Regions from separate parts of the Thermosyntropha tengcongensis genome, predicted to be linked through region 2. Evidence: a T-box and tRNA genes for the amino acid it is inferred to sense, from the RefSeq annotation. Region 2 holds a T-box; the other holds one or more tRNA genes.
The links. The T-box of region 2 lies ahead of ileS (isoleucine--tRNA ligase). A T-box ahead of a tRNA ligase gene usually reads a tRNA of that ligase, here a tRNA-Ile.
Positions count from the first base shown of each region.

Region 1: it has a tRNA-Ile gene. The T-box ahead of ileS (isoleucine--tRNA ligase) is inferred to sense a tRNA for this amino acid. The anticodon was not compared.

Region 1 is NZ_AP042437.1:1,548,064-1,552,490, forward strand. It holds gene ACZ42E_RS07430 (AMP-dependent synthetase/ligase) at 1-569, opposite strand, end outside; gene ACZ42E_RS07435 (hypothetical protein) at 768-1,328, shown strand; tRNA gene ACZ42E_RS07440 (tRNA-Val) at 1,381-1,456, opposite strand; tRNA gene ACZ42E_RS07445 (tRNA-Glu) at 1,462-1,536, opposite strand; tRNA gene ACZ42E_RS07450 (tRNA-Ile) at 1,542-1,617, opposite strand; tRNA gene ACZ42E_RS07455 (tRNA-Asn) at 1,745-1,819, opposite strand; gene rpoD (RNA polymerase sigma factor RpoD) at 1,890-2,993, opposite strand; gene dnaG (DNA primase) at 2,990-4,427, opposite strand, start outside.
Region 2 is NZ_AP042437.1:1,285,395-1,289,821, forward strand. It holds gene ileS (isoleucine--tRNA ligase) at 1-2,433, opposite strand, end outside; T-box leader at 2,490-2,714, opposite strand; gene nth (endonuclease III) at 2,805-3,431, opposite strand; gene ACZ42E_RS06110 (amino acid ABC transporter ATP-binding protein) at 3,502-4,224, opposite strand; gene ACZ42E_RS06115 (amino acid ABC transporter permease) at 4,221-4,427, opposite strand, start outside.

The sequences.
Region 1 (4,427 bases), 260 kb from region 2:
CTGGAAGGATCACTGCCTTTTAAGGATTCCCAGCGGTTTTGCAGCGCCATAGGGTTCTGCAGGGCATAGGCCTTTCCTTTGTCCCGCAGTTCACTTAAGTTCATTATTTTGGGATGGTTGCCCTGATAAGTAGAATTCATTACAATTATGTATTCCAGCTCCGGAAGATTATGCAAGGCGGTTTCTATACGGCTTGCAATATCACTGTTGCCTACAAAAAGGAGTTTGGCCTCGGAGTGTTTTAAAATAAAAGATGCTTCCCCGGCTGATAAAGTCGGATATATAGTAACTGTAATTCCTCCTGCACACTGGATAGCAAAATCAACCCAGCCCCATCTTTCGCAGGTATGAGCCATAAGCCCAATAGCTGTGCCTTTAGCCACCCCTAAACTTAAAAGCCCATTGGCTATTTCCTGGACAATATCAGCAAAACCCTTATAACTCAGAGTGACATAAGTCCCTTCCATCTTGAACCTCATGGCTGGCCGTTCAGGGAAATTCTCTACCGTATTGTAGAACATCCTCGGCAAGGTTTTTACTTCTTTTTCAAACCTTTCAAGCATCTCCATAGTCCTTCCCCCTCACCATCAATTTTTCCTGTCCGTTATTTTTATTTTATCACTATTCAATATGATATTACAGTATTTCGTAATATTTTTATTACAAAATGTCTTAATTTTATTTATTTTGTTCTGCTTTATTTCGACCAAAAATTATCGTTCCATTATCTGGAAAATATTATAATAAATTAAAAAAAGGAGTATTGTATGAAAAAACTGGCAGCTTATACCCTGATATTGATTGTATTTTTTAATTTAGCTCCTGCTCCTCTTTATGCTGCGGAAAATCCCATCTTTAATCCAGAGGCTTTAAGCAGGGCAGAAATAAAAAAACTTTTACTTTCCGAACTCATATACCGTTACAGTTTTTATAACCTTTTCCTGAAAGAAACACACATAGAAAAAGGTTTTATCATATCTGATCACGGAGAAAACAACAGCGAGATTCTAAAATACCTTGAACAAGGTTTTTGTGCGGAATTAGCCTGGCAAATTATCAATTATGCAACCGCCTATCAGCCAGAAATCAAAAAGCAGGTAATAATCCCCAGGGAAGGACTGCCTATGATTACCGAAGAAGATTTGCCATTTATCAGATGGGAAATAAAAGAAAAGGAAATTATCTTTATCCGCACCTACCAGATCGATTGCCCGGATTTCATGCAGACTATCTGCTATAAAATCCATGCCCGCTTTAACAGTGATGGTTTTGAAATATACAAGCTCGAACTTGAGGAAAGGGAGACAAAAAAAGAAAATCCCAAATAATCCCCAAAAAGAAAGAGCTCAGTTTTCAAACTGAGCTCTTATAATTTCGCTATGGTGGGCGATGCAGGGCTCGAACCTACGACCCCCTGCTTGTAAGGCAGGTGCTCTCCCAGCTGAGCTAATCGCCCGTATTTGGTGACCCCTAGGGGATTCGAACCCCTGTTACCGCCGTGAAAGGGCGGTGTCTTAACCACTTGACCAAGGGGCCAAACATGGTGGGCCTACCAGGACTCGAACCTGGGACCAACCGGTTATGAGCCGGTAGCTCTACCAACTGAGCTATAGGCCCGGGAAATTTAACCCGCGAAATAAGTATATTAAATTTTTTCCCTCAGGTCAATAGACTAAAACTTATTTCGCTGCAATTTATTCAAGTAAAAAGCGGTAACGTGGTTACCGCTTTAAAGTTTTCTAAATGGCTCCCCGAGCAGGATTCGAACCTGCAACCCTCCGGTTAACAGCCGGATGCTCTACCGTTGAGCTATCGAGGAACATCATCATCGCCTCAACGATATTTATTATATACGCCACCTTTTAAATTGTCAACACATTTTTTATTTTTTATTCTATATAGTCTTTAAGTTTTTTACTGCGGGAGGGATGCCTCAACTTGCGCAACGCTTTAGCCTCAATCTGCCTTATGCGTTCTCTGGTAACCCCAAACTCCTGCCCTACTTCTTCTAAAGTTCGCGGCCTGCCATCATCCAATCCAAACCTCAGGCGCAAAACTTTTTCTTCGCGCTCAGTCAGGGTACTCAAGATCCCATCCAGGTGTTCCCTTAACAGTACAAAAGAGGCTGACTCTTCAGGAGACTCTGCATCTTCATCAGTTATAAAATCTCCCAGATGGCTGTCATCTTCTTCTCCAATAGGAGTCTCCAGTGATACAGGCTCCTGGGCTACCTTCATTATTTCAATAACCCTATCCACAGGAATATCCATTTCTTCCGCAATTTCATCCGGGGTAGGCTCTCTTCCCAGGCTTTGCAGAAGGCTCCTTTGTACCCTTGATAATTTATTTATAGTTTCCACCATATGCACAGGAATCCTTATGGTGCGGGCCTGGTCTGCTATGGCTCTGGTAATAGCCTGCCTTATCCACCAGGTAGCATAGGTACTGAATTTGTAGCCTTTGCGATAATCAAACTTTTCTACCGCCTTCATAAGGCCCAGATTGCCTTCCTGAATGAGATCCAGAAACAACATCCCTCTTCCCACATAACGTTTGGCAATACTTACTACCAGTCTCAGGTTGGCTTCTACCAGCATTCTTTTCGCTTCTTCATCCCCGTTTTCAATCCTTTTGGCCAATTCTATTTCTTCATCAGCTGTAAGAAGAGGCACCCTTCCTATTTCCTTCAAATACATGCGAACAGGATCATCTATTTCAATCCCTTCTGGGATCATTACCTCTTCTAAATCAAGAGCTTCCGGGTCTATATCAAGACCAGCATCATCAATGCCAGCATCAATATCAGAATCCCCAACAACTACGTTTATGCCCGATGAATGCAGGCGTTCTAATATTTCTTCAATATCTTCAGGTTCTAAGTTACTGAAAACCTGTAATTCATCGATAATCTCATTATAGGTTATATACTTTTTTTTCTTGGCTTTTGTTTCCAGCATTTTTACTATTCCATCCAGCTTCTTGTCCAATTTCATCTTATCCCCCCTTCCTGGGCATTATTTAGAAATAAATCAAGATAAACCAGAAACTTCAACACTTCCTTAAAATCCCCTTTATCCTTCAAAATATTTATCCTGGCAAAAAATTTTTGCCAGATAGCTTCTCTCCTGCTTTCTAAAAATCTTTTAACTACATCGGCTATCTGTGCCTTGCTTAAAACATTACCATCCTGTATTAAAAAAGTTAATTTAGCATAACAGGACATAAGTCCTTTTTCCTGCAGCCTGGCTTCTAAAAGCCTTTCTTTTTCCATATTATCCTTTTCACCTATCTCATCATATACCATACATATCTGGCGATAATCCTCATTAGTAAATATCCCGTAACCTGCTTTTTCTTTTACATATTTAAATACTGCGCTGTCCATAAGCATAGCCGCCATTAATCTATCTTCCCATGTATAATTACCGTATTTTATATTATACCTTTTTGTTATAGTTTTATTCCCAGTTTTATCCGTTTTTTTGGGGTTTATACGGTTTATCTCGCGATATATAAGATTTTCTTCCAGCTGTAATTTTTTTGCCAGCACTTTTATATAATAGTCCCTGGCTATTTCACTTTCTAAATCCAATATATCGGATTTTATCGCATTTATTACCCGTATCTTATCCTCCAGCTGCATCGTTTTCTGATTTTTTATATATCTGTCGATTTTAAATTCTATATAGCTTATTTTATTATTCTGTATAAATGTCAAAAAATCCTCTTTTCCGACTAAATCGATATACTCATCCGGATCATGTCCCCCGGGAAGTAATGCCACATAAGTCTGCAGCTTTTCTTCATGTAAAATCTCTCCTGCCCTCAAAGCTGACTTTTGTCCTGCTTCATCACCATCATACAGGATTATTACCTTTTCCGTATAACGCGCCAGAAGTCTCGCCTGTTCCGGTGCAAAAGCCGTTCCCAGAGAAGCTACCACATTTTTTATACCAGCCTGGTAAAGCTTTACACAATCAATATAACCTTCCACCAGGATAGCCTCATTAGCCTCTCTAATCGCTTCTTTGGCCTGAAAAAGGCCATAGAGATTGCTTCTTTTGGAAAAAAGCTCAGTCTCCGGGGAATTAAGGTATTTGGGAAGGCTGTCATCCAAAACCCTTCCCCCAAAAGCCACAATATCGCCATTATATTTAAAAATCGGAAAAATTATGCGATTGCGGAAAAGATCAAAATAATTTCCGGTTTTCTCGCTCTTTTTTAACAAACCTGATTTAACCAGATAATCACCTGCCACCCCCTGGGAAAGCATAAAAGCTTTCAGGCTTTCCCAATCATCCGGAGCATAACCTAATTTAAAAAGATCAACAATTTCCTCTGTTATACCCCTTTTTGCCAAATATTCTCTAGCTTCTTGCCCTTCCGGCTTTTTCAGCATGTCATGGTAAAAAAGGGAGGCTTTTTTA
Region 2 (4,427 bases):
TTCCCGCACCTTAAGGATTTTTTCCATCCGGTCTTCGATTTTATCATCTGTATAACCTTTTACTTTCGGCCAATCAAGAAGCTGCACGCTTATCGGCTGGTCATCCTTCCTCAAATAGCTCCAAATCTCTTCGGTAGTAAAAGCCAGAATCGGAGTTAAAAGAACTACCAGGGTATTTATAAGCTCATAAAGGACTGTCTGCACAGCTCTTCTTTCCTGGTCATCAGGATGTGAGCAGTACAGTATATCTTTACATATATCAAAATAGATATTGCTCAAATCGACAGTACAGAAGTTGTGAATAGAATGGAATACAATATGGAACTCATAATTTTCGTAAGCCCGGGTAACCCTTTCCGTAAGCCTGTCAAGCTTTATCAGGACCCATTTGTCAAGGTCAGACAGTTTCTCGTATGCTACCTGATGTTTCAAAGGATCATAATCATAGATATTGCCCAGGATAAAACGGCAGGTGTTCCTTATCTTGCGGTAAGCTTCCGCGCTCTGCCTGATTATATTTTCGGAAACCGCCACATCAGAACGGTAATCAGCCGAGGCTACCCAGAGCCTCAATATATCCGCGCCCATTTCTTCAATCATCTTGAGCGGGTCAACTACATTACCCAGGGATTTGGACATCTTGCGCCCCTGCTCATCTACCACAAAACCATGGGTTAAAACACTGCGATAAGGTGCCTTTCCTCTTACAGCTACAGCGGTGGAAAGTGAGGAGTTAAACCATCCGCGATGCTGGTCGCTTCCTTCCAGGTAAAGGTCAGCCGGCCATGCCAGTTCCGGATAAGTTTCCAGAACTGCCATATGGCTGGAGCCGGAATCAAACCAGACATCCATAATATCAGTTTCTTTTCTGAAACTGCTTCCTCCGCACTTCTCGCATTTATATCCGGAAGGCAGCAAATATTCCGCATCCTTTTCAAACCAGATATCCGAACCGTGCTCGGCAAAAAGCTCGCTCACATGGTTTATAACTTCATCTTTAATCACCGTTTCTCCACATTCATTACAGTAGAATATGGGAATCGGTACCCCCCAGGTGCGCTGTCTGGATATGCACCAGTCGCCGCGGTCCCTTACCATGTTGTAAATACGGTCGCGCCCCCAGGCAGGAATCCAGGTAACTTCATCAATAGCTTCCAGAGCTTCTTTGCGGAAATTTTCGATAGAAGCAAACCACTGTTCAGTTGCCCTGTAGATAATAGGCTGCTTGCATCTCCAGCAGTAAGGATACTGGTGCTCTATCTTGTCTGCCTTGAGCAGCATCCCCAGATTATCCAGCTCGGCAATAATATCCTTATTGGCATCATGCACCAGCATACCCTTGAACTTGCCTGCCTCTTCCGTGAAGCGCCCGCTGTTGTCAACAGGTGATATTACTTCAAGGCCGTATTCCTTGCCTACATAGAAGTCATCTTCCCCATGGCCGGGAGCAGTATGGACACATCCGGTACCAGCCTCTAAAGTTACATGGGTACCCAAAACTACTATGGAATCGCGGTCAAACATGGGATGCCTGCATATAACCCTTTCCAGTTCCCTTCCTTTGTATTCATTCAAAATGATATAAGCATTAAAGCTTATTTCAGAAGCTACCTTTTCCAGAAGTCCTTTGGCTATCAGGTATTTTTCGCGATTTACCTCAACCAGTGCATAATCAAATTCAGGATGCAGGGAAATGCCGGTATTAGCCGGAATTGTCCAGGGAGTAGTAGTCCAGATGATTATATAGGCATCTTCCGGCAGAACTCCGCGTCCATCCTTCACCGGGAACTTAACATATATAGAAGGTGAAACCTTGCTGCTGTATTCAATTTCTGCCTCTGCCAGGGCTGTTTCGCAGTCGGCACACCAGTAAACCGGCTTTAAGCCTTTATAAATATAGCCTTTCTTGGCCATTTCGCCAAAGACTTTTATCTGTACCGCTTCAAAATAAGGCTCTAAAGTAAGATAAGGCCTTTCCCAGTCCCCTCTTACCCCCAGCCTTTTGAACTGCTCGCGCTGGATATTTACATAATTAAGGGCATATTCCTTGCACTGACGGCGGAATTCCACGACATCTGTTTTATGCCGGTCAATTCCCATCTTCTTGATAGCCTGCTGTTCGATAGGAAGGCCGTGGGTATCCCATCCCGGTACATAAGGCGCATCAAAGCCGCTCATGGAGCGGTATTTCACAATAATATCCTTCAATACTTTATTAAGGGTATGTCCCAGATGAATGTTCCCATTGGCATAAGGAGGCCCATCATGCAGTATAAACTTGGGCTTGCCTGCATTTTTCTCCTGTACTTTGTGATATATGTCATTCTCTTCCCAGAATTTTAAAAATTCAGGTTCGCGGGTAGGCAGATTTGCCTTCATAGGAAATTCTGTCTGCGGCAGATTTAAAGTGCTGTCATATTTCCCTTTGCCCATGCTTTTTTTACCACCTCACCAGATTATTTGTATATATTGACAAAAAACCTTTCATCCCTAGGGACGAAAGGTTTGCTTCCGCGGTACCACCCTTATAGTGTTTTTAAAAAACACCACTTTAAGCCCTATAACGTAAGGCACCCGTTCAAGCCTACTTGCTGCAGGCTTTCGGCCTGAAAGCTCCCGGGTGATCTTCACCTGGCAACAAGCTGCCTGGCTTTCACCCTCCCAGGCTCGCTTAAAGCTCGTTATCCGGCTACTCTCCCGATCATCACCATAAATATTCATTTATTACCTGAAAATCGTATTTTATTGTAGCATATACCATCTTACAAAACAACTATAAGGAAACGGCAATTGAGAATTTTATCCTAAAAATTTTTGTGGCATAAATCCTCAATTATACAGCTTTCACATTCCGGCCTGCGTGCCCTGCAAACCCTGCGCCCGTGGAAAATAAAAAGGTGGTGGGCTTTTCCCCAGCTGGAAACAGGAATAAGTTCCTTAAGCTGTATCTCAGTCGCGACCGGATTTTTTGCCCTTACCAGGCCTGTACGGTTGGCAACCCGGTGGACATGGGTATCTACCCCCAGTCCCGGCTTATTAAAACCTACCGCCAGAACCACATTGGCTGTCTTTCTTCCCACTCCCGGAAGCTTTAGCAAGTCTTCCATATTGTCAGGTACTTCTCCATTATGCTCTTCTACCAGCATCTCAGCCATCTTTTTGAGGTTTCTTGCTTTGCTCTTATAAAGCCCTACCTGTCTTATCAGCTTCTCCAGTTCCGCAATCTCCGCCTGTGCCATCGCATGAGGGGTATTATACCTAAGAAAAAGCTTTTCCGTTACCTTATTAACCTGTTCATCCGTGCTCTGTGCTGACAGTATTACAGCTGCCAAAAGTTCAAAAAGCGAACTGTATTTAAGCAGGGTACCAGCATCAGGATATTCATGGCTTAGCTTTTCCAGCATAATACGGCATCTTTCCCGGTTTTCCACTTTACATCAAATCCTCCTGAATTAAAAGCCTGGCCTTTTCTTAAAAACCAGGCTGCAAATAAGGCTCCCGTTATAAAACCTTGCTCAAAAAAGACTGGGTACGAGGGTTTTTGGGATTGTTAAAAATCTCTTCCGGAGTCCCCTCCTCAATTATCTGGCCTTCGTCCATAAATATTACCCGATCCCCAACTTCCCTGGCAAACCCCATTTCATGCGTCACTACCACCATAGTCATGCCTTCCAGAGCCAAATCCTTCATAACGGACAAAACTTCCCCCACCATTTCAGGGTCCAGGGCAGAAGTAGGTTCATCAAAAAGCATTACCTTGGGCTGCATGGCCAAAGCCCTGGCAATAGCCACCCTCTGCTTCTGGCCTCCGGAAAGATTGGCAGGATATACATGGGCTTTGTCTTCCAGCCCCACTTTGCGCAAAAGCTCCATGGCCAGTTTATTGGCCTCTTCCCTGGGCACCCCTTTTATCTTGATCGGAGCCATAGTTATATTTTCCAGGGTAGTTTTATGGGGAAAAAGGTTAAAATGCTGGAAAACCATGCCCATCTTCTGGCGCACCTTATTTATATCGGTTTTCGGGTCAGTCACTTCTTCCCCATCTACATAAATATGGCCTTTATTAACCTTTTCCAGCTGATTTATACATCTAAGCAGGGTACTTTTTCCCGACCCGGAAGGTCCAATTACGCATACTACCTCCTGCTGGTCAATATGCAGGTTTATTCCCTTTAATACCTCAAGCCTGCCGAAACTCTTATATACATCAACTATATCTATCACTCCGTCTTAAGCCTCCTTTCGGTATAATCACCCAAAAGCCCAAGGCTCTTGGTGATTATAAAGTAGATTACCGCTACTGCTCCCCAAACCCAGGCTGCCTGATAGGTATTGGCATAAACCAGGTTTCCGCGGTAAGTAAGCTCGGCTACTGCGATAGTCGATACCAGAGAGGTATCCTTGAGCAGGGCTATAAACTCGTTTAT